Regions from separate parts of the Hallerella porci genome, predicted to be linked through region 2. Evidence: riboswitches for the same ligand, from Rfam matches in the RefSeq annotation. Region 2 holds a riboswitch; the other holds the start of a gene.
The links. Region 2 has a riboswitch for thiamine pyrophosphate ahead of B0H50_RS01080 (thiamine-phosphate synthase family protein). Riboswitches for the same ligand answer to the same signal wherever they lie in the genome.

Region 1: it holds a riboswitch for thiamine pyrophosphate, as region 2 does, so the genes downstream of both, thiS (sulfur carrier protein ThiS) here and B0H50_RS01080 (thiamine-phosphate synthase family protein) in region 2, are expected to answer to the same signal.

Annotation. Positions count from the first base shown of each region.
Region 1 is NZ_QGHD01000012.1:3,006-19,055, forward strand. Features, by position in the region: gene B0H50_RS07045 (thiazole synthase) at 1-466, opposite strand, end outside; gene thiF (thiamine biosynthesis protein ThiF) at 561-1,307, opposite strand; gene thiS (sulfur carrier protein ThiS) at 1,376-1,516, opposite strand; TPP riboswitch at 1,501-1,604, opposite strand; gene B0H50_RS07060 (Ig-like domain-containing protein) at 2,100-4,289, opposite strand; gene B0H50_RS07065 (pseudouridine synthase) at 4,398-5,111, opposite strand; gene B0H50_RS07070 (rhodanese-like domain-containing protein) at 5,250-5,621, shown strand; gene B0H50_RS07075 (tetraacyldisaccharide 4'-kinase) at 5,567-6,490, opposite strand; gene B0H50_RS07080 (acetate/propionate family kinase) at 6,607-7,791, shown strand; gene truA (tRNA pseudouridine(38-40) synthase TruA) at 7,792-8,535, opposite strand; gene B0H50_RS07090 (hypothetical protein) at 8,537-9,499, opposite strand; gene carA (glutamine-hydrolyzing carbamoyl-phosphate synthase small subunit) at 9,581-10,732, opposite strand; gene carB (carbamoyl-phosphate synthase large subunit) at 10,748-14,080, opposite strand; gene B0H50_RS07105 (GGDEF domain-containing protein) at 14,350-15,660, shown strand; gene B0H50_RS07110 (NADP-dependent malic enzyme) at 15,750-16,050, opposite strand, start outside.
Region 2 is NZ_QGHD01000001.1:250,433-266,482, forward strand. Features, by position in the region: gene B0H50_RS01065 (family 43 glycosylhydrolase) at 1-1,360, shown strand, start outside; gene B0H50_RS01070 (rhamnogalacturonan lyase family protein) at 1,369-3,549, shown strand; gene thiE (thiamine phosphate synthase) at 3,747-4,385, opposite strand; gene B0H50_RS01080 (thiamine-phosphate synthase family protein) at 4,388-5,971, opposite strand; TPP riboswitch at 5,960-6,069, opposite strand; gene B0H50_RS01085 (GspE/PulE family protein) at 6,261-8,165, shown strand; gene B0H50_RS01090 (ATP-dependent helicase) at 8,177-10,663, shown strand; gene gatC (Asp-tRNA(Asn)/Glu-tRNA(Gln) amidotransferase subunit GatC) at 10,740-11,024, shown strand; gene B0H50_RS01100 (3-deoxy-manno-octulosonate cytidylyltransferase) at 11,035-11,748, shown strand; gene pyrG (glutamine hydrolyzing CTP synthase) at 11,745-13,391, shown strand; gene B0H50_RS01110 (ComEA family DNA-binding protein) at 13,423-13,833, shown strand; gene B0H50_RS01115 (type IV pilus biogenesis protein PilM) at 13,867-14,772, shown strand; gene B0H50_RS01120 (hypothetical protein) at 14,769-15,797, shown strand; gene rsmD (16S rRNA (guanine(966)-N(2))-methyltransferase RsmD) at 15,797-16,050, shown strand, end outside.

The DNA.
Region 1 (16,050 bases), on a different contig from region 2:
GCATCACCGCAGCCGCTCCGGCGTTCACCAAATCGCGGGCGATGTTCAAATCCGGATACATATACGGCATCACGACAAATCCTTCTTTCGCTAAGATCTCGGTCGCTTTTACCGTTTCGTAATTATCGGGAAGCAGATACTTTGTATCGCGCATAATTTCAATTTTCACAAAGTCGCCGCAGCCAAGTTCACGGGCGAGGCGCGCAATGCGAACGGCTTCGTCGGCGTTGCGAGCGCCCGAAGTATTCGGAAGGAGCGTCGCACTTTTCGGAATGTAATCGAGAATATTTTCGTGTTCCTTGGTATTTGCGCGGCGAACGGCGCAAGTGATGATTTCAGCGCCAGCGTACTGCACCGCAGCTTCAATGAGCTTGAGCGAATACTTGCCCGAGCCCAAAATAAAGCGGGAATGAAGTTCGTGTCCGCCGATAAAAAGCGGGTCGTTTTTCAAGTTTTCATTTTCCATTTTTAATGTCCTTTTTTATTAAATGCTAGATCCTACCCCAAAGGGCTTAATTCAACTAAGGAACTAAAGTTCCAAGTTTCATATATCGCTACGCTCAGGATGACACGTTGAGCTGTCTAGACGACTCCTTGAGCTGTCTGGATGACATCATAGGGCCACTCGACAGCGTTTCTGTTTCAAATCCACAAATGATTCGGATGGTGGTGATCGCCTGATGCGCTGCGCAAAGCATGACTCGCGGGGCAATGAGTCCAATGCCTGCATTTACATCGCTTTTTCCGTCTCCGCATAAAAAAAATTTTTTTGAAATGCGTCGCGTCGTAATTTCATTTGCTTCGCCAAAGCCCGCCATTCCAGAAGCTGCCACCAAAAACTGTTGCTTGTCCAAATTTCCTTGACTGGCAAGTTCTGCGTTGCGCTCGAGGATTGCGTTCACAAGCATTGCTTTGGCTTCGGGATTATCAAAAGCTTCGCAGACAACATTTGCCTGCCCGATGAGCGTTTCCACATTTTCGGGAATCATCCGTTCCGTATGCGATTCAATTTCTAAGTAAGGCGCAATTTCTTTTAAGTTTTCGGCAAGGGCAATCGACTTTTCCTCGCCGACTTGAGAAACTTTATATTGTTGGCGGTGCAAATTCGTCACATCGACCGTATCGAAATCGATGAGAATCAATTTGCCCACTCCCGCTCGTGCAAGAGAAATCGCAATGTTCGAACCAAGCCCGCCGAGCCCGCAAACGGCGACCGTCGCCGCTTGAAGTTTCGCCACGTTTTCTTTCCCTTGCCGCTCGACAAGAGCTGCAAGCATCTGTTCTCGCGAGATTTTACAAGAAGACATTAGCCGCCTCCCATAAAGCTCACAATTTCAAGATTATCCCCATCCGAAAGAAGCGTTTCCGCGTATTTTTATTTTGGTACGATTTCGTAATTGCGTTCGACAGCAATCCGTTTGCAATCGTAATCCGTAGTCTTCAGATATTCTGCGACGGACTTGCCTGCAAAAGACTTTCCGTCGGCTTCAATATCAACACCATTTACCTTTATCACGTTACCTCCGTTGGCATTATCCAAATCAGGTTCGGTCGAAGTTTTCAACTTCCTCTCAGCCGGTTACACCAGCTCCCGTGTGAAATAAATTTAGAAAATTAGAAATGAGGGGTGAGTGCGCACGGCTTCGCCTTCGGCGAGTTAGGAATGTTAAGGCGACTTCGCTGCGGCAAGGCTTTTAACATGTCAAATTCGTTCTTGCAACGCTGCGGGAAGGCTTTTTAAATGAGAAATGTAGATGATGGCGCGCCGGGGTTTTGAGAACTTAGAGCTGAGAGCTTTGATCTTAGAAAACTCTAAGCTCTAAGATCTTGCATTACCGCGGGAACTCATTTTTAAAACTTTTTGGCTTAATGTGAACTGCTAGATCCGTTCACTTCACCTTCGGCTCCGTTCAGGATGACACGGCGGTTGTGCCTACGGCTTCACTCAGAATGACTTAGAGTTTGTCATCCCTTCGCAATGCCCTGCGTGTATAGAAGTAAAACCATATTTTTAGGCTACTTGAGCAAAAATCCAGTCGCCCAAATAAACGGAGCTGATACAACAGAAGAAATTGAATGGAGAAAGGAATGATGCTTTATCAATTCTGAATGGATTTCACTTCCACTTTCGCGATGTATTTTCCTTTTGCCATTTCTCCGATTTTCATATCTAAATTCGTAATTCCTGCGTGGACATTGCCCGTAAATTTTTTCACGATGCGACCTTGCAAATCGAGCACATAGACTTTGGCAAAGCCTGCGCGCGGGCTAAATAATTCGCCAGTTCTTAAATTGAATTGCGCTTGATTTTCAAAATGTAAATTGCGCACAAAAATTCCTGTCGTCGTATCCACTTCAGTCGTATCAATCGTTGCGGTATCAATAATCGCTGTATCGATTTTAGATGAATCGTTCACCACTAAAATGGCTTCACGGCTGATGTTTTCTATCGCTCCGACCGTTTTCACTTTATAGGTAAAAGTTCCCGCTTGCGTTGGCGTTCCCGAAATGTAAATTTTCGATTCGCTCACTTTGGTAAGCGTATCAATGCCCGCGGGCATTCCCGAAATTTTTACGCCCGAGCATCCGCTAAATGCATACGCAAAAGGCACAATCGATTCGCCCAAAGTAATCGTTTGATATTGCGAGCCTGCGCCATTTTTCACAATCGACGCTTGAACATTTGAGCTCGACGAAGTCGGCGCCGCTGACGATGAACTTTTTGCCGTTGAACTTGACGAAACCGGCGTAATATTCGAAGGTTCGACTAAGACTTCGATGCGTCCCGTATAATCCGAGCCGTCGTTTCCTTTGACGTTATACTTAAACGAAGCGAGTCCTGTAAAATTTGCCGCCGGTTTGAATTTTGCAACGCTTCCATTTTCTAATGTCACAGTTCCACTCTTCGCATCGCTCACTTGATAAGTCGGCGCTGCATCTTGGAATCCTTTTGTGATTTTTTTCAAATCAAATTTCACTTCGGAATTTTGAAGCACGCGCGTGTGCATGGCGCCAAGCCAGTTGATATATTTTTCAATTCTTAAATAGCCGTCCGATTCTTTTGTCGTCGCATCATCTTTGTTTGCATTATACCCCATCGCTTTTTCAAAATAATCAGGAATGCCATCTTTATCGGAATCGGTTTCTGCTTTTCCCGTAATCACTTCTCCCCAACCGTTATTCGTTTTGATTCCCATTGCAGAAACGCTTTTAACAAGAGCGCCCGCTTTCCCTAATGTGCTCGCTTGATACCAAATTAACGAATCGATATCGTCGTAAGGAAGCACGCCGCTTTGCGAATTCACATAGCGCCACGCCGTTTGCGCATTTAAAATCGGACAATTTTTCGTCACATCGCTCCAAGGTTCATTTAAGAGATTTCCGACTCCTTGATACCACGAAACTTTTGTGCCCGAGCCGTTTAATTTTCCGTCGCGGTTGTTGTCGACCATGTTTCCGCTTTCGTAAATGCTCTGATTTTTATCGACTTGAAACCAAGTGTTTGAACCTTTCGGACCGTAGACAAAATAATTGTTGATAATATCGTGTTTGAATTTTGTGCTCGTGTGCGTCGTGTAGCCCGCTTCGTAATTGTAATGCACGTTGTTCACAAAAATATCGTTGATTTTATCGAGCGGATTTCGGTTGTGCGTATTGATGAAAGCGTTATAATACCACGCCCAAGTGCCATCGACCGATTCGATATGCGCGCCGAATTGCTGACCGATTGGATTTGCAATTAAAGAATTTTGAACCGTGATTCCTGTGATTCTGTAATTGGCGTTATCCGATGAACCGCCGAAATTATTCCACGGCGCAAGTTCTACGGAACAGTGATCGATGATTACATTTTTAGAATCGTAAAGATTCAACGCATCATCTTTTGTGGACGCTGTATTTTCTCCGGGGCGAATGCGCAAATAACGAATGATAATGTTGGATTGTTTTCCCGTTGAAAGTTTTCCGCCGTGAATCGCAATGCCTTCGCCCGGAGCGGTTTGTCCCGCAATGGTGATATTGCTTTTAATGGAAACCGCCGTTTTCAAATTGATAATTCCCGAGACATCAAAGACGACGATGCGATTACTTTGCGAAACCGCATCGCGAAAAGAGCCCGCGCCCGAATCATTTAAATTGGTCACATGATAAACTTTTCCATTGCGTCCTCCGGTAACATTTGCACCAAAGCCCAACGCCTCGGGAAAAGCGAGCGGTTCTGCGCCCGCATTCGTCAAGCCCAAAATGGAAAAACAAAGTACAGCCGATAAATTTTTCAAACAAAAACGCATAACCAATCCTTTTTGGAATAAATCTACTTTGCGTTTTTTCTTTTGACGAGAGCTGTTCGAGGAAAGAGTTGTCTATAGACTACGCGACACTTTGTGCCATTTCCAATTTTAAATTTTATCCATTTTCCGAATTTCGCCGGGGCGCAAATCGCCCAAAGTCCAATTTCCAATGCGAACGCGGATAAGGCGCAAAACTTCGATTTCAAATGTTTGCAAGATGCGACGAATTTCGCGATTTTTTCCTTCGTGTAAAATGACTGCAATCCAACAATTTTTTTCTCCGCGTCGTAAAATGCGAACTTTTTCCATGCGCATTTTTTCGGGAGAATTTCCAAAAATTCGCGGTGGCACAAGAACGCCTTTTTGCATTTGCGTCAATTCTTCTTCGGTCGGCTCACGAGAAATGCAAACGTGATATTCTTTTTCGAAATGCGTTTCGGGCGCAAGAATTTTGTCGGCGAATGCGGTATCGTTTGTAAAAAGCAGCAAGCCTTCGCTCGCTTTGTCCAATCGTCCAATCGGAAAAACATGCTGCTGCATTTTTCCTTCGAGTAAATCCATCACCGTTTTGCGGCCTTTTTCATCGGACGCCGTCGTCACAATTCCTCGCGGTTTATTCATCGCAAAATAAACGAATGCCGTTTCTAAAACGAGTTTTCCATCGACTGCGATTTTTGCATTTTTTGCGGTCGGCGTTTCGGGATTCCTAACAATTTTTCCGTTGAGTGAAACGCGACCATTTCGCACAAGTGCTTCGGCTTGCGAGCGGGAACAATATCCGCGTTTATTTAAAACGCGTGCGATGCCAAAAAATTTTTCCATTTGAATTCCGTTTTTAATTTAGACAATTCTTTGCGAACAAATGAAAATGTTCCTAAAATTCATTCTCTTTTGAAATGCATTTTTCCAATTCGATTTTTCTTTTTTAAAATTGAAGAGAACTTAAAAATTGGAGATCCGATGAAAAAAATTCTTCTCGCATTACTCGCTCTTTTCTGCGTTAACGCTTTTGCTGCGTCACCCGCTTACGAAACCATTTCGTGGGATAAAGCAATCGAAATGAAAAAGAAAAATAAAACCGCATTATTTGTAGATGTGCGGACACCGGGCGAAGTTTCGCAAGGAACTGTTGCGGGTTCGATTAACATTCCTCTTCAACAAATTCAAGAACGCTTCGGCGAACTTCCCAAAGATAAAATCCTTCTCGTTTTTTGCCGCAGCGGAAAACGCAGCCAAGCGGCTTCGGAATTTTTAACGGCGCAAGGTTACACGAAAATTTATAATGTCGACGGCGGATTTTTAGCAGCGCCGCCAGCGGCTGCATTTAAGTAAGAAAAAATTTTTGTTCCGATTTTCACCCGTTCTTCTGCGATGTAGAGGAGCGGGCTTTTTTGTATTTCGGGGCGCAAGCGCACAAAATCTTTTTCGGTGATGACGATGATTTGCCCGCGAGAAATTTCTTGTAAAATGTTCGCTTCGTAATTTTTCGCATGATCGGGAAGAAAACGAAAATGCGAAACGCGAGCTCCAAAATTTTTAACATCGCGCACAAAACGTTCGGGATTTCCAATTCCCACAACGACAGCACATTCCGCATTTTGCGGCAAACTTTCGCCCTTTGCGTTCTGAATTTTTTCGATGAAAAATTGCACGCATTCGTCTTCGGTAATTTTTGATTTTTCTGCGGCAGAAATTTTTTCAGAACAAATAATTTGCTTCGTCAATTTTCCTAGCGGATGATCTTTTTCAAGGCTCACGCATTTGCCCGCGGGAATTAAATCGCTGATTTTTTTGGCGCATTCATTCCAGCGTAAAATGAAAATATTTGCGCCGACAAATCGCGAATCTTCTAAACCGCCGTCCGAAAGAATGACGTCGAATTTTCCGTCGATTTTTTGGGCGACTGCATAACGGTTCTGCGTTTTGAAAAGAGAAACTGCGGGAACTTTTTTTGCGATGAGCTTGCATTCGTCCCAAGCGGCGCTGTGGCAAAGAATTGCCACGCGGAGTCCCTCCGCGGAAAAACGCTTCGCAAGTTCAATGGTAAGTGGCGTTTTTCCAGCGCCGCCCGCAAGAAATGACCCGAGAATTATCACGGGACTTTTCAGCGCTTCTTTCGGGCGGTAAATCGTTTTGCGCAAAAGCAGATAGCCTGTGCGATATAAACACGCAAACGCAAATTTTAACGGGAAAAATTTCACCGCATTAAATTAGAAATTCCATTTTTTGGATTCTTAAAACGAAAATGGAAAATCAAAAAATTTTCTGGACCTTTCTTTTTTTACTTTTTAATCAAAACTTTTTCAAAGGTAAAACTATGCGCATTCTCGTGTTAAACTGCGGAAGTTCTTCCGTCAAATTTGCCGTCATTGATACGGAAAAGAAAGAATCTCTTTCGAATGGTCTTGTTGAAAATATCGGTGTCAACGGACACTTTAAAGCAAAAGGCCCCGAAGGCAAAGCGGAATTTCATTTCGATTGCCCGACTCACAAAGAAGCTGTGATCGAAGTGCAAAAATTTCTCACTTCGCAGAAACTCATCAACACCATCGAAGCGGTCGGTCACCGCGTCGTTCATGGCGGAAAATACATTAAGTCGGAACCGGTGACGCAAGAACTCATCGATTACATCCGCAGCATTATTTTGTTTGCGCCGCAACACGAAGGCGCTCACGCGACAGGAATGGAAGTCGCCAAAGAAATTTTCCCGACTCTTCCGCAGCTCGCTGTTTTCGATACCGCATTCCATCAGACGATGCCGCGCAAAGCTTTCCTCTACGGCATTCCGTATTCCTATTACGAGAAATATCAAATTCGCCGTTACGGATTCCACGGAACTTCGCACCGTTATGTCAGCGCCGAAGCCGCTCGCATTTTAGGAAAGAAGCCCGAAGAATTGAATTTGATTACTGCGCATCTCGGCAACGGAAGTTCTTGTGCCGCAATTCATGCGGGCAAATGCGTTGACACGACGATGGGATTTACTCCGCTCGATGGCCTTGTCATGGGAACTCGTTCGGGTTCTGTTGATCCGGCGATTCTTTTCTTCTTGAACAAAAAACTCGGATTTGATATCGATCGTTTGAATCAACTCGTGAACAAAGAAAGCGGACTTCTCGGACTTTCGGGATTAAGCAATGATATGCGCACGATTACGCAGAAAGCTGCCGAAGGTCATCAAGGCGCACAAATTGCACTTGAAGTTTTCTGCTATAAACTCGCCCGCGAAATCGGCGGTCTCACGATGGCGCTTCCGCGTTTAGACGCTCTCGTCTTTACCGGTGGCATCGGCGAAAACAGCCGCGTTGTCCGCGAAATCACTCTTGAAAATTTGGCCATTTTAGGATTCAAGATGGACGCAAAGCGCAACGAAGATAACGGCGAAAATTCAAATCACATTATCACCGTCGAAGGTTCAAAGCCGCTCGCGATGGTAGTTCCGACCAATGAAGAATTGCTGATTGCTCTCGATACCGCAGAATATGCGAAGAGCGTGAAGTAGTTAATACAAAACGTCTTCGAGAACTAAACCTTGGGGCGGCGCCATTGTGCGTTCGCCCTTAAATTTATCGGCGAAAATTTCGTTCACCGTTCCCGCGGGATAACGCTTGCGCCCGACATCAAAAAGCGTCCCGACCATAGCGCGGACTTGTCGATGCAAAAAACGATTTCCTTGAATGTGCCATTCCGAAATGTAATCGTTGACTTTTTTGAGTTCAAATCGGGTGAGATTGCAAACTGTACTTTTCCCATCATTTCGCGGAATGCAAAATCGGATAAAATCGTGTTCGCCTAAAAAAGATTTTGCTTCGCGTTCCATCAGCTCATAATCGACAGGCAAATGCCCGATTTCCCAACCAAAATCGCGGAGAAGAGCAACGGGTCTTGTGAAAAGAGTGTAAACGTAATAGCGCGAAACAGCGTCATAACGCGAATGAAAATCGGGAGCGCAAATTTCTAATTCGCGAATTTTTACGGTGCGTTTTCCGAGTCCGTTGATCGAGCGCATCAATTTTTGACAATCGATTTCGCCATCGTAATCGAAGTGCACCATTTGTCCGCGGGCGTGAACGCCTGTGTCTGTGCGTCCCGCGGCGACTAAATCAATTGGAGTCCGCAAAGCGATGCGGAACGCTTCTTCTAACGCCGACTGAACGGTTACAAATTTTGTTTTGCCGTGTTCGTTTTGTTCTTGCCAGCCAAAGTATGCGCTGCCTAAATATTCGCAGCGAAAGCGGTAACGCATTTTATTCTCCGGTTTCGCGTTTAATGCGAATCACCGTTTCCACTTGTTCTTCGGAAAGCTGCGTTCTCCGCGCAATTTCGGACGGCGTAAGTCCGCGGCGATTTAACTGCAAAACTTTTTCTTTGTCTTGGCGTTCGCGGTCAAAGCGCGTCATTTCGAGCGGATTCGGTTTCGGAACCGCAGTCGTATAAATCGTATTGTGACTTTGCGCTTTATACTTAATCGTTTTATCCGGATCGCGGTGAACGCCTTTCGGGACAGTGAGTCCGGTTAATGTATCCGAAAGAGATTGGAATGCTTTTGTAATGCGTTCTTTTGCCGTGGGACGAAGCACGGGGCGTTCAATTTCGCCTTTCGCATTTTCAAATTCGACATCGTCCGCGGGGACTGTCGCATCTTTTGCTTCTTGCTGCGAATTGGCATTTCCCGATTCCGGATTCGTAACATCATCGATAATCGAACGGCGATGGACTCTTGTGCGATCGACGAATGTCGGATCATCGAGGCCGCCTTTCGGCGTTTTGAAACGATTTTCTTCGCGGATTTTTTCGAGCTGACGCGTTATCGCTTCTTGACGATTTCTTAAGAAGAGGAAAACGCCGCCGAGAATGACGATGAGTAAAATGAGTCCGCCGATGATAAACAAAAAGGCATTCGAACTAGAATTTTCTTTTTCGCTTTTTGCATTTTCGGTGACCTCACTTTTGGTTGCCTTTCCTTCGGGTTCTAAATTGCGCATCGCAATTAAAACTCCCCACAAAGAATCTCGCGTTTTAATCGCAATTTCTTTTGCCGCAGGATCTTCGGCGGCAGCAAATACAGCCATATCGGCTTCGTCAATTTCTTCACGAATGGCTAAGTAGCGTCCTCCATCCAGCTTAGGCTCAAACGGATCCGCTTTTAAAAAAGCGAAAAGCGCAATAGCAAGCACCAAAAGGACTGCGGGAACGATAAACTTTTTCATAACGGGAAATTTACAAAAATTTCGGCGATTTTTCACGCAAAAAGCCCGGCGTTAGCCGGGCTTTTGAATTGACTTTTCCGATTATTTTCCAGTGACCAGTTTGCGGCAATCTTCGAAGAATGGGTTCGAATCATGCGGACCTGGAGCAGCTTCGGGGTGGAATTGCACTGCGATCATCGGGAATTTTTTCGAGCGGAATCCTTCGATGGATTGATCGTTCAAATTGATATGCGTCACTTCCAAAGATTCGGGGTCAATGGAATTTTCCAAGACGGCGAAGTTATGGTTTTGCGACGTTACCATCACACGACCTGTATCCATAAATTTCACCGGATGGTTTCCGCCGTGGTGACCGAATTTAAGACGACCGGTTTGCGCACCGTTTGCAAGTCCTAAAATCTGATGGCCCAAGCAAATTCCCATCACCGGAACTTTTCCAAGGATTGCTTTTGCATTCTTCACCGCATCCTTGACGCCCGCAGGATCGCCCGGCCCATTGGAGAAGAAAACTGCATCCGGTTTCATCGCAAGCACTTCTTCGGCGGGAGTGTAAGCCGGCACAACGGTGACTTTAAAACCTTGCATCCGCAAGTTGCGCAAAATATTCCGCTTGATGCCGAAATCGTAAGCGACGAGTTTCAAATCAGCCGGCGGAAGTTCTTTCGGCATGCCGAAATCATTTACAAAACTGTCCGAGAATTCGTACTTCGTTTTGCAAGTGACCGTTTCGACCATATCGATTCCATCCAAGCCCGCCCAAGCTTTTGCTTTGGCGACGCCTTCTTCGGCAGAGACGCTTCCCGATGTGCAAATGAAACCTTTGAGAGTTCCTTTTTCACGGAGAAGAAGTGTGAGCGCACGCGTATCAATTCCAGCGAGAGCCGGGATGCCGTAGCGTTTCAAAGCATCCGTTAAAGATTCTTCGGAACGCCAGTTCGAATCCGCGTTAATTTGCTGCACGAGAAGTCCCGCCGCTTGGAATTTTTCGCTTTCCATGTCGGCTTGGTTAATGCCGACGTTTCCGATTTCTGTTTCGGTGAGAGTCACAAACTGGCCCGCGTAAGAAGGATCCGAAAGGATTTCTTCGTAGCCCGAAAGCGATGTGTTGAACACAACTTCACCAAAGGAATCGACAGGAGCGCCCATCGAGTAACCGTAAAAGACGCTACCGTCTGCGAGAGCGAGGAATGCCTTGCGTTCGCGCTGAATTTTCCATTTTTCTTGTAATGTCATTTTGTGCGGTCCTTCTTAAACGTTTACCTTCGGAGCGTGACGTTGATATTCTTGGATGGAGCAAACTTCCACGCCAAATTTTCCGTCGCCCGATTCACCCTTCATATCTTCCAAGCCTTCGACTGTTGCGCGAAGCGCGTCGATGGTCGTCGTGATTGGAATGCCGCGGAGAATGCAAGTGGAGCGAATTTTCGCTTCGTCCTTGGCGGCTTTTGCGCCCGGCGTCGGCGTGTTCACAATCCATGCGAGATCTTTTTCGTCAATCAAATCCAAAACATTCGGGCGACCATCCGAGATGCGGAAAACGCCGTGAGTTTTGATGCCATGATTGCGGAGAACTGTACTTGTTCCGCGGGTGGAGTAAATTTCGAAGCCGAGTTTCACAAGGCGCTGAGCATAAGGAACGACCGTTTCTTGGTCTGCATCCTTGACGCTGAGGAAAATATTTCCCTTCATCGGCACATAGTTGCCTGCACCCACTTGGCTCTTAATGTAAGCCATCGAATGTCTGTAATCGAGGCCCATGACTTCGCCAGTCGATTTCATTTCCGGAGAAAGAATCACATCGACACCCGGGAAGCGGGCGAACGGGAACACGGCTTCTTTCACCGCATAATATTTCGGCGTAAAGAGTTTCGTATAACCGAGATCTTTGAGCTTCTTCCCTGCCATCACGAGAGCGGCAAGTTTTGCAAACGGAATGCCCGTCGCCTTCGAAACAAACGGAACTGTGCGCGATGCGCGCGGGTTCACTTCGATCACGTAAATATCATCGCCGTGCACAGCAAATTGCACATTCATCAAACCGACAACATGCAATTCTCGTGCAAAGTCAATGGCGAGTTTACGCAGACGCGCTTGAATTTCTTTGGAGAATGTCGGAGGCGGAATCGTGCAAGCCGAGTCGCCAGAGTGAATGCCCGCAAGTTCGATGTGTTCCATGATGCCGCAAATTTCTGCGGTTTCACCATCGGAAATGCAGTCCACATCGCATTCGGTCGCTTGTTCCAAGAAATGGTCCACGAGAATTGGACGATCCGGAGAAACTTCCAACGCTTCTTCTTCCATGTATTTGCGAAGAGCGGCTTCGTCGTGAACGATGCACATGGCGCGTCCACCCAAAACGAAACTCGGACGAGCGAGAACAGGGAAACCGATTTTATGCGCAATGGCGACGGCTTCGTCAGCGGTTTGCGCCATTCCCGAAGGCGGCTGCAAAACCTGCAATTTGTTCACGATGTCGCCAAAGAGTTTGCGGTCTTCGGCAGCGTCGATCATCGCGGGCGACGTACCGATAATGTGCACGCCGTTTTCTTCCAACTGATTCGCAAGATTTAACGGAGTTTGTCCGCCGAATTGAACGATTGCGCCATCGCATTTTTCGTGGCGGTAAACATTCAAAACATCTTCGAGAGTGAGCGGTTCAAAATACAACTTATCCGAAGTATCGTAGTCCGTTGAAACCGTTTCGGGGTTCGAGTTCACCATCACCGTTTCAAAGCCCGCTTTGCGCAAAGCGAAGGAAGCGTGAACGCAGCAATAGTCAAATTCGATACCTTGACCGATACGGTTCGGGCCACCGCCGAGAATCATAATTTTCTTTTTGCCCGACGGCTTTTCATCGGGGCGAAGACCTGTGCCATCGCCGAGTTGTCCTGCGGTCGGATTTTCGAAATGATTGTCGTCGAAGCGGTAAGTCGAATAGAGATACGGCGTATAAGATTGGAATTCGGCTGCGCAAGTATCGACTTGGGCAAAGCTCGGCACAACGCCGATTTTTTCGCGGGCTTCGCGGACTTGAATTTCTTTCGATTTCAAAATCCATGCGATTTGACGATCCGAGAATCCGAGATCTTTTGCTTGGCGGAAAAGCGCTTTATCTTTGGCGAGATTTTCAAGTGTTTTTGCAGCGCGAATTTCGTCTTCGAAGAGAGCGATTTCTTGCAATTCGCGAAGGAACCATTTGTCAATTTTGCAAATGTCGTGAATTTTATCCACGCTCCAACCGCGGCGGAAACCTGCCCGCACAAAGAAAATGCGTTCTGCAGAAGGACGCGCAATTTCTGCGGCTAATTCTTCGTCCGAAACGGATTCGTAACGCGCATCTTTACCGTCTGCGCCGTAGCCTGCGTGACCCGTTTCAAGAGAACGCATCGCTTTTTGGAAGGACTGTTTGAAAGTGCGGCCAATCGCCATCACTTCGCCGACAGACTTCATCTGCGTTCCGAGTTTTGTATCGGCGCCGTTGAATTTTTCAAATGCGAAACGCGGCACTTTGGTAACGATGTAGTCGATCGAAGGTTCGAAGCAAGCAGGCGTTACCTTGGTGATGTCGTTCAAAATTTCGTCGAGAGTATAACCCACGGCGAGCTTGGCAGCAAACTTGGCAATCGGGAAGCCCGTCGCCTTCGAAGCCAAAGCCGAAGAACGCGAAACGCGCGGATTCATTTCGATAACGACGATGCGACCATTCTTCGGATTGAGCGCAAATTGCACATTCGATCCACCGGTGTCAATGCCGATTTCACGCATCACCGCAATCGCTGCGTCACGCAACTTTTGATATTCGCGGTCTGTCAATGTTAACGCCGGAGCAATCGTAATCGAGTCGCCCGTGTGAACGCCCATCGGATCTAAGTTTTCGATGGAGCAAACGATCACGCAGTTATCTTTGTGGTCGCGCATGACTTCGAGTTCGAATTCTTTCCAGCCTTCAATCGATTCTTCGATAAGGACTTCCGAAGTCGGACTATAATAAAGTCCGCGTTGCACAATCGTTTCAAATTCTTCTTGATTGTGAGCGATACCGCCACCGGTTCCGCCGAGTGTAAAACCCGGACGAATAACAACCGGCCAGACGCCGAGTTTTTCGCGGGCAGCAATTGCTTGTTCCAATGTGTTTGCCGAAATGCTCTGCGGCATATCGAGACCGATGCGTTCCATCGCTTCTTTGAAAAGTTCGCGGTCTTCGGCTTTGTTAATCACATCCGGACGAGCACCGATCATCTCGACATTGTAGCGCGAAAGGACGCCTTTCTTGTGAAGCTTCATCGCGAGGTTGAGCGCAGTCTGTCCACCGAGAGTCGGAAGCAGCGCATCCGGACGTTCACGGCGAATAATTTCCGTGAGCGCTTGTGCGGTTAAAGGTTCAATGTATGTGCGGTCTGCAAAATCCGGATCCGTCATAATCGTTGCCGGGTTTGAGTTGACGAGCACGACCTCGTAGCCTTCGGCCTTAAGCGACTTACAAGCTTGAACGCCTGAATAGTCAAATTCGCAAGCCTGACCGATAACAATCGGACCGGAGCCGATGAGCATTATCTTTTTGATGTCTTCACGTTTTGGCATAGTACCTTCGATTGAGCTAAATCGGCGTAATTTTAGAAATATCTAGCGCCAAAAAAAAGGGAAAATTTTATTTTTTTTCAAAGAAAAAGAAAGGACCAAAAGTCCTCGTGGAAATTGTTTTTTCATCGGAAAATTTTGAAGCGAAACAAGACAAATTTGTAAAAATATTTTCGTTTCGCAAATTTCTATTTCCTGATTTCTGACTTCTAATTTCAGCATTCTATTTTCCCAAACATCTTCGCTTCTTAATTTATTTGTAAATTGAGAGCATGAATTGGAAATTCTATATCATTTGGCTGATTACGTTTCTCGCCGGCGTGATTTTCGTCTATGTTCTTCCAGACGAGTCGCTTTCTCCATCTCTGCGCTACATTTTCCTCGGCGTATGGGGCTCTGTTCTCGGAGCGCTTTTCAATGTCATCACATCACGGATGCAGCAAAACAAAAATGAATCCGAAGATTTTGACGCCGCAGTCGCCAATAAACCGGCAACGCAGTTGATTCCCATCGTCGATGGCAAAGAAGCGCCCGAAGCGGAACCGACTATGCAAGAATCTCTTCCGCCAAAAATTATCGCACCCGAATTTCCCGATGCCGAATGGATTGATTTTACTCAAGAAATTTTGAAGAATCATCCGTTCCCAAAAGTGGTGAAAAAATTAAGCGCTATTCTTCCGCGAATTTTCAAAAATGCATCCGGCGTTCTTTATATGTATGACAGCGCATCGGAAACGGATTTGGCGCAAATTTTTGCATTCGGTCCGCATGAAATTAGCGACACGAAAATTTCTCAGTCAGCGTGCGCTTGTTTTGATAACGCAAAAATTGTCGTCGCCGATTACTCGAATAAAAATCAAGGCAAAGGTTGCACGCACTTGCACGCGCGTCCCATCGGATATTCTTTCTGCGCGCCCATCGAAGGATTAGAAGAACGCTTTGGACTTCTCACGATTCAAGTCGATGAATTGCCGCAGGGCGAAACCGTTGATTCGTGGAAGACAAAAGTTTCGATGATTGCAACGACTTTCGGACTTTTCGTTGCGAATCAAAATTTGCAGCATCGATTCCAATCGCAAAGTTTGCGCGACCAATTAACCGATCTCGTCAACAAGCGTTATATGGAAGATGCATTAAAACGCGCTGTCAGCGAAGCGCGTCGCCACGGCACTCCGATCGGAATGATTATGCTTCATCCCGATAATTTTGAAGAATATCAAAATACCAAAGCGAAACATGTTGCAGATCAACTTCTTTGGGAACTTGCGCAAAGACTTCCGCGTTACATTCGCGCCGAAGATATTCCTTGCCGTTTTAACGAAGATACTCTCTGCATTATTCTCCCCGGAGCTGATAAACATTGCACGCAAACGCGCGCCGAAAAAATCCGCTACGAAATTGAGAATTTGCTCATTTCTTACGGCGATGAAACGTTGCGGACAACTCTCAGCATCGGCATTTCGACATTCCCCGAAAACGCAAACGATGCAGCAAGTCTTATCGTTTCTGCAGAACAAGCGATGCACGAATCCGAAGCGCTCGGAAAAAATCGCGTCAGCTGTTCGCATTCTACCGCAAAATAATTTCACAAAAAATCGCACGCCAAATGGCGTGCGATTTTCATTTTTAAAAAAGCAAAAAGCCGTTCGATAGAACGGCTTTTTGTATTGCATTACTTCGCAGCGTCTTTCTTTTCTTGAACGATGGCGTCGATGACAGCGGCAACGGTCAAGTTAAAGATATCGTGCACAGAAGCGTCTGCATCGGTGAAATGCACCGGCTTCTTTAAGCCCATTTGAACAGGTCCGATCGATTCGCCGACGCCCATTTCGAGAAGCATTTTGCAGGTAATGTTCGCCGAAGAGAGGCATGGGAAAATGAGAGTGTTGACTTCTTTTCCCTTGAGCGTGTTGAACGGATACTTCGCATCGCGCAGTTCCTTGTTGAGCGCAACCGACGCTTGCATTTCGCCA
Region 2 (16,050 bases):
TGACGATGGAAAAGCATACGTGATTTGTTCGAATGTAAAAGGGCGCACAAATTTGTATGTTGCACCGCTTCGCGATTCAGATTTTTTAGAAATTGATGGTTCTAAAACGGTGAATATTCACAAAAGCCGTGTGGGCGGCCGCGAAGGAAATGCCATGTTTAAGTACGACGGAAAATATTATTTCTGCTCTTCGGATTTGCACGGCTGGAATACATCGCAAACTTATTGCATGTCGGCGACAAATATTTTAGGCCCATACAGTCAAGAATTTGTACTTGATGGCTCACAAAATGATTTTAGCCATGTGACGCAAACAGGATTTTTTGTAAGTGTGAAAGGATCAAAAGGTTCGTTTGTAATTTATGCTGGTGACCGTTGGAGTGACTTTGCTGGAAATGGACTTGGATTTAATCAATGGATGCCGATTACTTTTGAAACAGGCAAGCCAAAATTTCATTCGGTGAGCCAGTGGAAAATAAATGCAAAAGAAGGTTTATGGGAAGTAGGCGATGGAAATAATTATTGCTTGAATCCTTCTTTTGAAGCAGACCGTGTTTCGCAAACAACGCTTACGGGCTGGAATTTAAAAGGCGCAGATGCCAATAACATTAACTCCACTTCGAAAAAACGCACAGGAAGATTTGGACTTTATTTAGATGGAAATAAAACAATTTCGCAGACTTTAAATGTCCCCAATGGAACTTACACGCTTTCGTCTTTTACACAAAGTAGTGGCGGACAAAAATCCGCAAAAATGTTCGCCAAAGATTTTGGAAATAATGAAAAGAATGTGGGAATTTCAAAAGCTTCGAATTGGGAAAAGAAAACCGTTTCGGATATCAATGTAACTGCAGGAAAAATCACCATTGGTTTTGTAAATGAAGGTGCAAGTGGACAATGGATTTCGATTGATGACATTGAACTGATTAAAAAGGCTGCACCTAAAATCGATACGGTTAAAAAAGCTACCGCAAAAGCAGATACTGCGATTGTGGATACGATGAAAAGAGATACCGTAAAAATTGATACCGCAAAAACAGATACATTAAAAGCCGATTCGACAAAGAAAGATACGACCGAAAATAAAACCGCCATTTCATTTGGAACATTCAATCAAAATAGTTTCCAAGTTCATTTTGATAATTGCAGCAGAACACTCCAAGTTGAAAATGCTCCGGCAAATGGAAAATTGCAACTGTTGAATATCAAAGGAAAAGTTGTATTTGAAACGGCTTTGCAACGTGGAAATTCGGCAGAAACATACGCGCTTCCCAACACAGTGCGTAGCGGAATTTATTATGTAAAAATTTCGGCGAATGGGTTTAAATCAAAAGTTCAAAAAATTAAGGTTTTGAATTAGGAGGTTTTATGAAACAAATTCAGAAAGTTTGCGTTGGTTTGACATTCACACTTGCGTCAATTTCTTTAGCGCATGCGGCGCGAAATTTTGAATACCTTGACAGAGGCGTTGTGGCGGTGAGGCAGAATAACACATCGGCGCTGGTTTCTTTTAGGAGCTTGTTTGACGACGACAAGAATTTGGCGTTTAATGTTTACCGCGTCACAGGAAAAGACACGGTCAAGGTGAATGCATCTCCTTTGACAAAGGGCACAAATGTCGTCGATAAAAAAGTGGACTTTTCAAAAGAGAACACTTATTTTGTCACCAAGATTTTAAATGGAGTCGAGCTTAAAACAAAGGGCTCTTACACGATGCCTAAAAATAAAGGCGTCGGGCCCTACATCACAGTTCCGATTAAGGCGGGAAGCAAAATTCACTTTGTGTGGGTAGGCGATTTAGACGGCGATGGCGCTTACGATTACGTACTCGACCGCTATAGCGATAACCATCAAAAACTAGAGGCGTATTCGAGCAAGGGGAAATTCTTGTGGGAAATTGATTTAGGCGCAAACAGCGAAAACAAGAACAACATCAGCCCGGGCGCATCGACGATTGACGTGGGAATGTGGGACGGCGCAACGGTTTATGATATCGATAGCGACGGTTATGCAGAACTGATTTTGCGCATCGCTGACGGCGTAAAATTTGGCGACGGAAACGTTTATCAAAATGCAGTGGCGAACGCACAAGCGATTGCAATCATCGACGGGCGCACCGGAAAATTGAAAGCGACCGCTGACGTTCCCAAAGATTACATCAAAATTGGTCCGATGGCGACGATGATGGAAATCGGATACTTGGACGGGAAAAATCCGAGTGTCGTTTGTTGGTTTAAAAATCGAAATGCCAACAAATCATTTAACAGTTTAATGGTTGCTTACGGTTATCAAAATGGAAAATTCAAACAGCTTTGGAAATTTGACAATAAAAATGGATTTGCCGAAGCGCATCAAATCCGAATTGCCGATGTTGATTTTGACGGAAAAGATGAAGTGCTGCACATGGGTTATGCGTTAAATGGTGACGGCACGCTTCGTTACAGTATCGATAAAGTCGTTCATGGAGACCGCTGGTATGTGGGTGCGTTTAGCAAAAACGATAAAGTGATGATGGGCTACGGCATCCAGCAAAAAAATCCGAACGGACTTTTGGAATATTACTACAACGCATCGACCGGGAAAATCATTTGGAAACATTCTGTGGCGCCCGAAAATACGGTAGATGTCGGCCGCGGAGCCGTTGGAGACATCGACCCCAATTACGATGGCTTTGAAGTTTGGAGCTTTCAAGGAACCTACAACGGACCCACGGGCAAAAAAATTGCAGACAATTATATGTATCCCGTACAACGTTATTGGTGGGACGGAGACTTAGGTTCTGAAAGTTACAACGAAGGAAAAATCGAAAAGTGGGATTACAAGAACAAGGCTGTCAATCGCTTGCTTTCGACTTGGAAGGTTTACGAATCGTCGGGAAGCGAGCGCGGCGTTGCAATGTTCCATGGCGACATTTTGGGCGACTGGCGCGAAGAATCGATTCTCGTCAATTACACGAAAAATGAACTCGTGATTTTTACAACAGACATTGAAACAGAACACCGCATTTATAGCCTTGCACAAAATCCGTGTTATCGAAATGGCATGACGGCGAAAGGTTATGTGCAGGCAAGTATGCTCGATTATTTTTTAGGCTGGAATATGGATGCGCCCAAAACGCCAAATATTCAAATCATCGGCGGAAATCGCGAAGCTGAGTTTGGAAATCAAAAAATTTCAAGTTCCTCTGAAATGAAAAATTCGAGTTCTTCAAATTTTGATTTAAGCTCTTCGAGCATTTCATCATCAAGCGTTTCATCGTCTAGCGTGGAATTTTCTTCTAGTGCAAAGCAAGATAGCACGACTGCGATTTCACAATTAAAAAATTACAGAACCTGGAATATTTACCGCAACGAAAATTCTGTTTCGTTGATTGCTGGAAGCGAAAATGTTACAGCGAGACTTTTTGATCTGAACGGGAAATTACTCTTGCAAAAAAATGTTTCGGCACATGAAATGCTTGAAATTCCCACACGGCAATCGATGAGCTTGCTAATTGTGCAAAGCAAGAATCAAAGAGAGGTTTTAAAAATCAAAGGGAGTGTAAAATAAGCTTATCGGAGTTGACGTTCTCTGTTTTTTAGAAAGAAACTCACTGAAAATCACTCATGTAAACGGATTCAAGGCAAATCGCGCGGCAAAAATTTCTTTTGGAAATGTTGGCGTTGTAGAATTGCTAGGATTTCCTTCGAGAATAGTTTTACACGCTAGAAATTTAGTAGAAACTTTTGCGAATGCAAAAGGGAAACTCATTTCTCATTTTTCACTCCTAATTGAAGATAGAGTTTTTTCGCTGCGTCTTCGGGGTCTTTTGCGCTCATGATTTCGGAAACGACAGCGATGCCGTCAGCTTCGGCTTCGCTGATTTCTGCAGCGTTAGAAAGATGAATGCCTCCGATGGCGACGAGCGGATGGCGGGTGAGTTTCTTTGAACGCAAAACTCCCGCGGGGCCGAGCGGATGATCGGCTTCGGCTTTTGTTTGGGTGCCATAAGCTTGCACGGCGACATAATTGACATCGTCGTAGCGGTTCATTTCTAAAAGTTGCTCATCATTATCGCAAGAAACGCCGATGATTTTATTCGGACCTAAAATGCGGCGGGCAATTTCGTAGGGCATATCGCTTTGCCCGATGTGAAGTCCTTCGACATCGACAGCTTGCGCAATATCCAAACGATCGTTGATAATTAACGGAACGCCTGTGCCCTGGAGAATTTCTTTTACGCGGAGAGCGATGTGATAAAAATCCCGCGTCGATGCAGTTTTTTCACGAAGCTGCACAATCGTTGTGCCACCGCGAACGGCGGCTTGCACCACATCTTCGACGGGGCGCCCGAGCGCCAAATCGGAATCGGTCACCAAGTAAAGATTCAAATAATTTTTTTTCATTTTTACTCCTGAATTTCGGTGTTAATCGCGAGGACTTTTTTCTGAAAATCGTCGAGAGATGTGCCGATGACGAGAATCAATTTTTCCAAATTGATGCGGTCGGGAATGGAGATAACATCGGGCAAAGTTTCTGCGCCGGCGATAACTTTTTCAAGGTCGCGGTCGTAATCATTACCGAGTTGCCAATAATCTTTTGGCGTTGGCATCGCAAGAGATTTTAATCCGAGTTTTTTGACTGCAGAAAGAATTTTGTCATTGCTGCGGAAATTGGCAACGCATTCTGCTTGCGGAAATTTTTTGCGGATTTCGAGAAGTGTACCTGCCATGTAAACGCTGATTCCCATTTCGGGATCGCGGACAGAACAGGTTTCTTGATTCACTCGGAAAATGCGTCCGGGAACTGCGCAAACATCGGCAGCAGTTTTTCCGTTTACGGTGTAGCCGATATTCATTCCGATTTCTGGAAGCATGCGGTAAATATTTGCGGCTTTTAAATATTCAACAGCGGATTTTAAATCGCGGCAAAGTTTATCGTTTTCCGAAAGACCTTCTTCGACATTTCCTTCGGCGAGAATATTTTTTGCGTTAAAGAAAACATCCCAGAAGAAATCTTTCACCGGCGGCGTAAAATCAAGGCTTTCGCCATTTTGAATCCATTTTCTGCCTGCGGATTTTTGGGTGAATTTGCCGAGAACAGCACTTGGGATTCCTTCTTTTGAGAAGGCGTTCTGGAGCTTTTTCGTTTCTTTTGGATCGACAGCGATAACGAGTGTGCCTTCGCTGATAATTTCCCAAGGATTGAGCCCGAAAATGGCGCAGATTTTTTGAATGTCTGCGGGAATTTTATAATCGTCTGTGTGAATTTCGATGCCGAGTTTTGACGCTTCGGCGACTTCCCAAATGCCGCGTTTTATGCCGCCTTCGGTCGCATCGTGCATCGCGTGAACGCCTGCAAATTTTGCAGCGATTTCCGCATCTTTGACGACGGAAATTTCTTGCATCCGTTTTGCTGCGCGCTTGATATCTTTCGGGGCGAGTTTTCCTTTTAATGCTTCGCCGAGTTCAAAGCCGAGAAGGGCTGCGGCTTCGATTGCAATGCTTTTTGTGATGACGAGATCGTCGCCCGCTTTGGCGCCTCGCGGAGAAACGAATTTTTTCCCCGTTCCCCAAACGGTGATGCCGCCGATTGTAGGGCAGACGACTGCGCCGTAATATCCTGTGTGACCGCCGACGATAGAAATGCCAAGGCGCGCGGCTTCTGCGCTGATTTCATCGATGAGTTCTGCGATATATTCTTGCTTCGTTTCGGGAGGAAGCAAAAGCGAATAAGTCATAAATTGCGGCTTAATTCCCATGACAGCGACATCGCTTGCACCGATGTGCACGGTGACGTATGCAAAATCTTTGGGCGTCATCCGGACCGAGGGAAATATCGGGTCTTCGGCAATCGCCATATAGCCTTCGGGCACTTTGAGAATTGCGGAATCGACACCCATCGCCGGCCCAATTTTGACCTTCGAATTTTTGGCTCCCGTTTTAGAAAGAATAGACTGTGTGAAGAAATCGTCGTTGACTTTTCCAATCATAAAAACTCCTACGCTGGCATTACCCAGATCAGGTGTGCGGGTCGAAGGAGGCTACCTTCCTCTCAGCCGGATTAAATCCAGCTCCCCGTTGTGCACGAAAATTTAGCAAGAATTGATGTTTGAAAAATTTTCCGCTTGCAAAGAGCAGAAACATTCCCGCGCGAAAACGAAATTCGCATTTCTACTTATATTTCGTATGGTTATTTTAAAAATCGCTTCGAAAGTGGGATATTTTTGAAACTAAATTTTTAAAGGAAATAACCGAAAAAGGATTTAGATTGGACTAGTTATGGGCTCTGGAAAAAAAATTGGTGAACTCTTACTTCGTCAAGGCGTAATCGATGAAGACCAGCTGAAGCATGCGCTCAGTGAAAATGAACGCACAAAACTTCCGCTGCCGAAAATTCTCATCCGTTTGGGAATGGTAAGCGAAGAAGTTTTGACGAACATTTTGGGCGTTCAGCTGCGCAATACGACGCGCATGCGTATTGGCGAAATGCTTTTAAGCCACGGCTTCATCACCGAGGCGCAGTTAAATAAAGCACTTGAAGAACAAAAGAAAACGGGGCAACGTTTAGGACGCACTTTAGTCGCTCTCGGCTTTATGTCCGAAGAACGCTTGGTGGAAATTCTTTCGGCGCAATTTGAAGTCCCGTATGTCAAGCTCTCCAATTTTAATATCGACCCCGAAGTCCACAATTTAATTTCCGAAGACGTTTGCCGCACCTATAAAATCGTCCCGCTTTTTGTTACCGATAAAACGTTAACGATTGCGATGACCGACCCGACGAATGCGCATGTGATTGACATTGTCAAGTTCAAGTCGCAGATGGATGTCGATGTGGTCATGGCGAACGAAAAGGATGTGATGTCGGCAATTGACCGCATTTATGCATCCGCAGTTCAAGGCGATTCTTTGGAAACGCTTTTGAATCAGGCCAAGGCCGACGGGAAAGACGAACTAGAAACGGTGGACCGCGAAGCCGAAGCGCAGCAAGAAACCGCGCTCACCGATGAAGAAGGCCAGCAGGTCGTGAAGATCGTGACGTCGCTCATTCAGGAAGCGATTTCCCGCCACGCATCCGATATTCACTTGGAACCGCAGGAAACCTTCCTGAAACTCCGTTACCGTATCGATGGTGACCTTCAGGTTCAGGCTCCGATTCCTGCCCGTTTGATGAACCAGATCCTTTCGAGAATCAAGCTCCTTGCGAAGATGGATATCGCTGAAAAGCGTAAGCCGCTCGATGGTCGTTTTACCGTGCGTTTCCGCGGAAGCGAAGTCGACTTGCGTGTGAGCTCCTTCCCGGTTTCTTTGCGTAAGCGCGGCATTTGCGAAAAAATAGTGATGCGTATTTTGGACCCGAATTCGGGTCAGTTCCCGTTGAAGGACATGGGCTTTGCGCCTGTCATGTTCAAGCAGTTCAAGGATGCGATTAACTCCCCGAACGGAATTGTGCTTGTGACGGGTCCTACGGGTTCCGGTAAGTCGACGACTCTTTATGCTTCGATCCGCGAAATTCTCGATCCGACGATCAACATTTCGACGATGGAAGACCCGGTCGAATTGAACATTGACGGCGTGAACCAGGGACAGATCAACGTGGCTGCGGGCTTTACCTTTGCTGCGGGTATTCGTGCACTGCTTCGTCAGGACCCGGACGTGATCATGATCGGTGAAATGCGTGATAAGGAAACTTCTTCGATGGCTATCGAAGCGGCTTTGACGGGTCACTTGGTGTTCAGTACGCTCCACACGAACGACTCCGCAGGTTCGTTCCCGCGTTTGCTCGAAATGGGACTGGAACCCTTCCTTGTCGCAACGGTGATGAAAGGAATTTTGGCACAGCGTCTTGTGCGCCGAATCTGCAAACATTGCAAAGAACCGGTGGATATTTCTCCGGAATTGCGCGAAGAATTACATCTTTCTCCCGATATGCAATTCTATCACGGACGCGGCTGCGAACACTGCGACGGCTCGGGTTATAAAGGACGTTGCGGTATTTACGAATTCCTCGTGCCGAATGAAGCCGTTCGTAATGCAATTGTGAAACGCGCTTCAGGCGAAGTGATTAAGCAAATCGCGATGAAAGAATGCGGTATGATTACGCTTCGCATGGACGGTATGCAGAAAGCTCTTGACGGCTTAACGACTTTGGAACAAGTTCTCGGCGCATCGAACCCAGACGACTAACGGCAAAACTCATGGCAAGTGTAGTGGATCTGGCGCGCTTACAGCGTGAACTGAATCAAGAACAAGTCGCTGCAGCGGCAAAAACCGAAGGTCCAGCTCTGATTCTCGCGGGGGCAGGCTCGGGAAAAACGCGGACGATTACTTACAAAATCGCTCACTTAATTTCTGCGAAAAACGTGGATCCGCGTCGGATTTTAGCGGTGACTTTTACCAATAAAGCTGCCCGCGAAATGAAAACGCGTATTCAGCAAATTCTCGAAGGTCGCGTGAACCTCGAATGGATGGGAACATTCCATTCTATCTGCGTGCGCATTCTGCGTCTTTGCCTTGCCAACGATCGCATTTTACAAGTCCTCGGTTGGAAAATCAACAAAAATTTTTCGATTTACGATGATGACGATCAGCGAAAAATGCTGAAAGAAATCATGAAACCGATTTTCGGCGATGATTTAGATGCGAAGGCGTTAAAGCAAGCGCGTTCTATTATTTCGAAATATAAAAACAGCGTTGTAAAAGAGCCGCTTCCCGCGGGCGGTTACCGCATTGTGCTTCAAACGCCGACGGTTGCGCTTGAACACGCAGCCTTTCCCGATCAAGAAAAAATGGCGGGAGTTTACCGCGATTATCAAGCAAAACTTGCTGAAGCCAATGCGATGGACTTCGACGATTTGCTTCTCAATACGGTGGAATTATTGCAAAAATTGCCGCAGGTCGCTGCGCAATTTGCGAATCGTTTTTTGTATGTCGTCGTCGATGAATATCAAGACACGAACGATGTGCAATATGAACTTTTGAAACTTCTCATCGATCGGACGAAGCAAAATGTTACCGTCGTCGGCGATGACGATCAAAGTATTTACGGTTGGCGCGGCGCAAATATTGATATCATCCGCAATTTCTCGCGGGATTTTGACCACGTTACATTTTTCAAATTGGAACGCAATTATCGCTCTTCGGCAAATATTGTGAAGGGCGCGGGCTCGGTGATAGCGCATAATGAGCGCCCCGAAGAAATGAAAAAAAATGTCTATTCTGCAGAGCCCGCAGGCGATCCTATTCACGTTGTCAACGTCCTCGCCGATACTTTTGAATCGGAACAAATCGCGAAGAGAATTTTTGAAGCCGGCAAAGAACAGTATGCGAAGACCGCCATTTTTTATCGCACAAACGCGCAGTCGCGTGCGATTGAAAAAGCGTTAAACGATTTGCGCATTCCTTGTGTCATTTTCGGCGGCACGCGATTCTGGGACAGAAAAGAAATTCGTGACATTCTCGCTTACATGCGCCTTCTCGCAAACCCAAAAGATGACGCAGCATTTCTCCGGATTGTGAACACGCCGCCACGCGGCATCGGAAACGGCACTCTCGATGCGTTAAGGCTTTCGGCCGAAGCGAATAATTCTTCGCTTTGGGAAGCGATTCCAACGGAAATTGAGAAAGGCGGACGCTCGGCGAAAGGACTTGAAAATTTCAAAAACGTCGTCGAACTTTGGCTTGCAATGCTTCAAAATAAAGAAGCGCTTCCGATTATTGCCGAACATGTTATCCGCGATTCTTTTTACAAAGAATTTTTGAAAAAAGAAGACGAATCGACTGCGGAAGAACGCGAACGCAACTTGGATGAAATGGTGAACGCCTTCCGTGAATTCGAGGAAGAAAATCCGGATAAGGGTCTTGACGAATTTTTACAAGAAATTTCGCTCTTAACCGACGCCGATAAAAAAGTGGAAAGCGCAGAAACCCGTGTGACTCTCATGACGATTCACATGGCGAAAGGCTTGGAATTTGAAACGGTGCACATCGCGGGCTGCGACGAAGGAATTTTCCCGCTTATCCGCGAATCTAGCATGACGGAAACTCCGGACGAACGCAAAAAACAAGCCGAAGAAGAACGCAGACTTTTCTATGTAGGTTGTACACGAGCCAAGCGCAAACTTTATTTGTATCACGCCGGAAGACGTTTCTGGCAAGGTTCACTTCGTCGATTTCCGCCGTCTCGATTCCTCGAAGAAATTGACCCGATGACAGTTTCTGTCGAAGGAAAATGCGATGACGATAGCGAACAAAGTTTTACCGGAGAACCGTGGAATCAAGGCTTCAGCGGCTTTGGTGGAAGACAACGCCCCGGATTTGGAAATCGTCTTCGCCCGCAATACGGTGCGTATCGCGGACCGAGTTCTTCGGGCTCATCTTCGATTTCACGAGGCTCTTACGGAAGAAATCCCGAACGGGCAACTGGACTCCATAAAACCGAACGCATCGTTTACAAAAATCCGCAGGTTGTGGAAAAAGTCGAAAAAGGACCGCGTTTGGTTTACGACGAAAACTGCGACAATCCGCTCCACAAGGGCGTTCGCGTGCAACATTTGAAATTCGGTCGCGGTGTTGTCATCGGAATTTCGGGTGCAGGCGAAAATGCGCGTGTCGAAGTCCGCTTTTCCGACGGAAATGTCAGAAAATTGATTTTAAAATACGCGGGTCTGCAAATTTTGGACTAGCATCTCACGAGAACTTTTTTATCTTTAAACCGATAGAAGAGTTTTTGTTTCAAATTCATTTTGAAAAAGGTTTTTTATGCTGAGTAAAGAAGAAGTGTTGAAGATTGCAAAGCTTTCGCGCCTGAAGATTTCGGACGATGAAATCGCATCGTTTTCGGGTCGCTTGGACGAACTTCTGCATTATATGGAAGACTTGAAAGCGTTGGATCTTTCGAATGTAGAACCGATGGCCGGCGTTGAAGACGCACCGACTGTTCTCCGCGAAGACATTCCGCAGCCTTCTCTCACTCACGAACAGGCTTTTGCGAACGCTCCCGAAGTCGAAAACGATCATTTCGTCATCTCGAAGGTGATGGGCTAATCGAAGCGTTATGACACCCGAAGTTTATTGCGTCGTTCCCGCACGGTTTTCTTCTACCCGGTTTCCGGGTAAACCTCTCGTCCCGATTTGTGGACGGCCTATGATTCTCCGCACTTTAGATAGAGCTGTCGCCGCAGGGTGTTTTAAGAGTGTCGTCTGTGCTACAGACGACATTCGTATTTTAAAAACAGTCGAAGAGGCGGGATTTTCTGCAGTTCTAACGGGGCCGGCAGCGACGGGCTCGGACCGTGTGAGCGAAGCAGCCAAAAAGCTCGGGCTTGATTTGGTCGTGAATTTGCAAGGTGATGAACCGGTTGCGGATTTGCAAATGCTCCGCGATGTAGCAAAGGCTCTCGCCGAAGAACCGACTTCTTGGGTCACGGTTTCCGCTCCGCTTTCCGAAAAAGATCGCGGGGAACTTTCGATTGTCAAAGTTCAAGTGAACTCTCAAAATTATGCGACGGATTTTATCCGAAAATTGCCCGAAAACTCGGGCGAGTGGCGGCGTCATGTGGGAGTTTATGCATATTCAAAAGAAGCCCGCGAAGAATTTGCAAGCCTTCCTCAATCGGCGTTAGAAAAAGAACGTTCTTTGGAACAGCTTCGTATTTTGGGCAAACGCCCGATTAAAGTAATTCGTAGTACATCCCTTTCGGCATCGGTCGATTTACCGTCCGATGTGCAAAAGGTCGAATCCATCTTTCAGCAAATGGGAAAATTATGAAAACGGAATATACATACAACGGCAAAACGAAATTTATCGTCGTCACCGGCGGCGTGATTTCGGGACTTGGTAAAGGAGTTGCCGCAGCAAGTATCGGCGCACTTCTTTCGAATCGGCTCAAAGTGATTCCTGTGAAATGCGATGGTTATTTGAATACCGATCCGGGCACGATGAATCCGACGGAACATGGCGAAGTTTATGTTCTCGATGACGGCGGTGAAGTCGATATGGACTTCGGCCATTACGAACGCTTTTTGAACGTCGTCGCCCGCTCCGATTGGAGCTTGACGATGGGAAAAGTTTTCAAATTGATTTTGGAAAAAGAACGTCGTGGCGATTTCCTCGGGCACACGGTGCAGTTTATTCCGCATGTGACGAATGTGATTAAGGAACATTTTTACGAAGTTGCGAATAGCGAAAATGCAGATGTTCTTTTAATTGAAATCGGCGGAACAGTCGGCGACTTGGAAAATCAATTCTTCATCGAAGCGGCGCGTCAGCTTTCGCACGATGTCGGCAGCGAAAATTGCATGTTCGTGCATTTGACTTATGTGCCAATTCCTTCGGGAGTGAAAGAACAAAAGTCCAAGCCGACGCAAATGTCTGTCCGCGAACTCAATGAACGTGGCATTTATCCGGACATTATCATCGCACGTTGCGAAGAATTCTTGAAACCGCACATCAAAGAAAAAATTGGACTTTTCTGCAATTTGCCGGCATCGCATGTGATTTCGGGCGTGGACGTGAAGCATGTTTACGAATGCCCGCTCGTTTACGATAAAGAAGGCATTCCCGAAATTCTTCTCAAAAAGCTCCGCATTTATGCGCCGCCCAAATTGGATCGTTGGAGCAGTCTCGTCGACACGATGAATCGGAACGATACAAATCCGCGGAAGGTTTTAACCGTTGCAATCGGCGGAAAATATACGCGTCTCGAAGATTCGTACGCGAGCATTGTCGAATCGCTGAATCACGTTTCGGCGCATTTGGATGTGCACGTGGACATTCGCTGGATTGATACGGAAAAATTGGAACAGAATCCGGAAGAAGTAGAAAAAGATTTGCAGGGCGTAGATGCGGTCATTATTCCGGGTGGATTTGGCACTCGCGGAATTGAAGGAAAAATCGTTCTGATTCAATATGTCCGCGAACACAAAATTCCTTTCCTCGGCATTTGCTACGGCATGCAGCTCGCTGTCGTGGAATTTGCTCGTCACGTCTGTGGCATGAAAGATGCGGGCACGATGGAAACGGAATCGCCGACTCATCATGTGAAAGATCCGGTCATCGCTTACTTGCCCGGTCAAGATAAAATCAAGGAAATGGGAGCATCGATGCGCCTCGGCGGTCATGATGTGCTGATTACTAAAGATTCTCTTGCCGAAAAAGTTTACGGTGCAACCGAAATTCGCGAACGTTTCCGTCATCGCTACGAAGTCAACCCGAAGTATGTCGAACAACTCGAAAAGGGCGGCATTCTCTTCTCGGGCAAGGCGAAAAACGAAGACATTATGCAAATCATGGAATTGCCGGATCATCCGTTCTTTATGGCTTGTCAATTCCACCCCGAACTCAAAAGTTCGCTTTTAAAACCGGCGCCGCTTTTCCTCGGGCTTTTGAAGGCAGCAGATGAACGGGCCTGAGAAAAAGGTCTTTATATTAGCTGTTCTTCTTTTGGGATTGGGGGTTCTTGTAAAACTTTCCCCGTGGGATCCTCTTCCGCGGATTGAAACATTCTCTTACGAAGAAGAATCGCGGGAAGTTTTCAGAGAACAGAATGCGCTTACATGGCATGCGTCAAAAATTTCGGATTCCACTGCGACAGAATCTGCAGAAGCTCCGGAAAAGAAAAAGCCTAAAAAAGCGAAAAAGGCAAAGCCGGCGGTGCATTTCCCGCTCGCCATCAATCGGGCGACCGTTGATGAACTTTGCGCAATCAAAGGCGTTGGTCCGAAACTCGCCGAAAAAATCATCGCATATCGCGATGCGCACGGAGGCTTCCAAGGTCCAGGCGATTTGAAAAAAGTGTCCGGAATTGGCAAGAAAAAGGCGGAAAATATTCTCTCCTTTGTTATTTTTGACTAATTTTAGGAGAAACGAACGTAATTTGTTGGTACTATGGACGATACAAAGTTACACTTAGGAATTGAAGCGGGCGATGTCCTTCTCAAGGTTGCGCTTTATAACCCAGCCGAAAAGAAAGTCGTCAAAACGGCTGTTCTCAACACGGAATCGAATCTTCTAGATGATGTTCCTTCTTTTGAAGCGATTCTCCAGTCTTGGCTTGCCGAAAACGAAAATGTGAATATTGACACGGTTTCGTTAACGGTGCCTTCGTACCGCGCTATCGTGCAGCAGATTTTTGTGTCGCCTGAAGCGAAAAATATTCGCGAATACTTGGAATGGTATTTGGGAACGATCGTCAATACCGGTGCCTCGGATTACATTTTGGATTTCGTCGAACTTGGCGGCTCTGCGGAATTAGGACGTACCGTTTTAATGATTGCGATGCGGAAAATTTGGGTGGATTCCATCCGCAAAGGTTTCCGCAATAAGCAAATCGCCCCGAAAATTCTCGAAGTCGATGTGCTTTCGGTGATGAATTTGATGGAAGTCGCGGGCTCGTTAGACGGCAAATTACAATGCGTCATCAAAGCGGACGAAAATGGCGTGATGATACTTTGGGCTTCACAAAATGATGTTCGCAATGTTTCCTATTGTCCGACATTCGACTTGATTGGAAAAAGTCGCGAAGACGCTTATGCGATTCTTTCCAAAAAATTGGCAGAACAAATTCATCAAACCGAAGAAGTGTTGAATGTTTCAGTCGATCGTTGTTCGCTTTGCGGGGCAATTGCGACCGATGAATTGTTCGTGCAAAAATTGCAGCAAGCATTAGAAGGAAAGACCCTTTCTTTGATGGATTCTTTTGAAAACCTCCGTCTGCCGACTGATGAAGAAGATTCTCGTCATGTGCTTTCTTGCATTGGGGCAATCGGCGTTGCTATGAGGAGTGTCAAATGATTGAATTGAATTTAATTGAAGCCGCATCGCAGTCGGTGCCTCAGGTTTTTTCAACGCAGACATTTACAGCTCCGGCCAAAGAAAAAAGCTCATTGAAACTGTCTCGGATTTTTATCGCCGTCGCAGCTGTTCTCGTTTTAATCGTGGGTTCGCTTGTGTTCTTCAAAGTCGCAGGTCTTCCGCAAATGTTCGAAGGCGTTCTGCCGACGCCGGTTCTCGATGTGATGGGCATTGTCGATCCGAGTCGCAGCGGTCCCGAAATGAATGTGCGCCGCACAACGCAGATGACGACTGCAGGCGGTGGTATTGAACGACGCAAAGCCGAAGAACAAGCGGCAGCACTTCGCCAAGCGCAAGCTAATTCGCCGGAACGCGTGGTGCAGGCGATTCAACCGGGAATGTTCCAAGGCGAAAAGCGTAGCGATTACGCTTCGATGTTCCCGATGGCAAAGGTCGCTTATCAAAAGTCGATGGCTTCGCAGATTTTTGCATTCATCAATGCAGTGACTCCGGATGGCATCAGCTTTGCAGAACTCACCTTTGTTGCGCCGAATTATTATTCGGTTCATGGAGTCGCTGAAACTCCTGTTGTTTTGCGGAATTATTTGGATCGTTTAAAGATGGGAAGTTCGGAATTTAAAACGCCAGAACTTCCGGAAAATGCTCCGGCTACAGCGGTAACCGCTTACGGAATTCTCAATTCAAAGCCGGAAATGGCAAATGCCAATGCACCGTTTGTCAAAGACGCTGAAGTATCCAAAGAAATGGAAGCGCTCCGCGGACTCGATGCGAACGGAAAAATGCATTTCTCGGGTCTTAAAAATCCGAAAGTCGCGGACTTTGGCGTTTACAAAAGTTACACCTATAATGTGACGACGAAAGCCGACTTCCAGTTGGTGTTGAAATTCTTAGAAGCTTTGTCGAAGAGCCCTGTGCGCGTTGGCGTAGAACGCGTCAAGATGATTGCTTCGGGAAAGAGCGGAATTTCTACAGCGATGACTCTCGTCATCTACACATCGAACTAATGCCGATTCGCATTACCGGTGGTGAATTTCGCGGACGACAAATTGCGTCTCCGCTGACTTCAAAAACGCGGCCGACTGCAGCGATGGCGCGCGAAGCGCTCTTCAACATTTTGCAAGATGTTTCTGATTTTCGGGTACTCGATCTTTTTGCGGGATCGGGTTCGGTGGGAATTGAAGCGCTCAGCCGCGGTGCAAAAGAAGTGACTGCGGTAGAAAAGAATGGCGCGCAAGCGCGCTCGCTTTCAAATTCTTA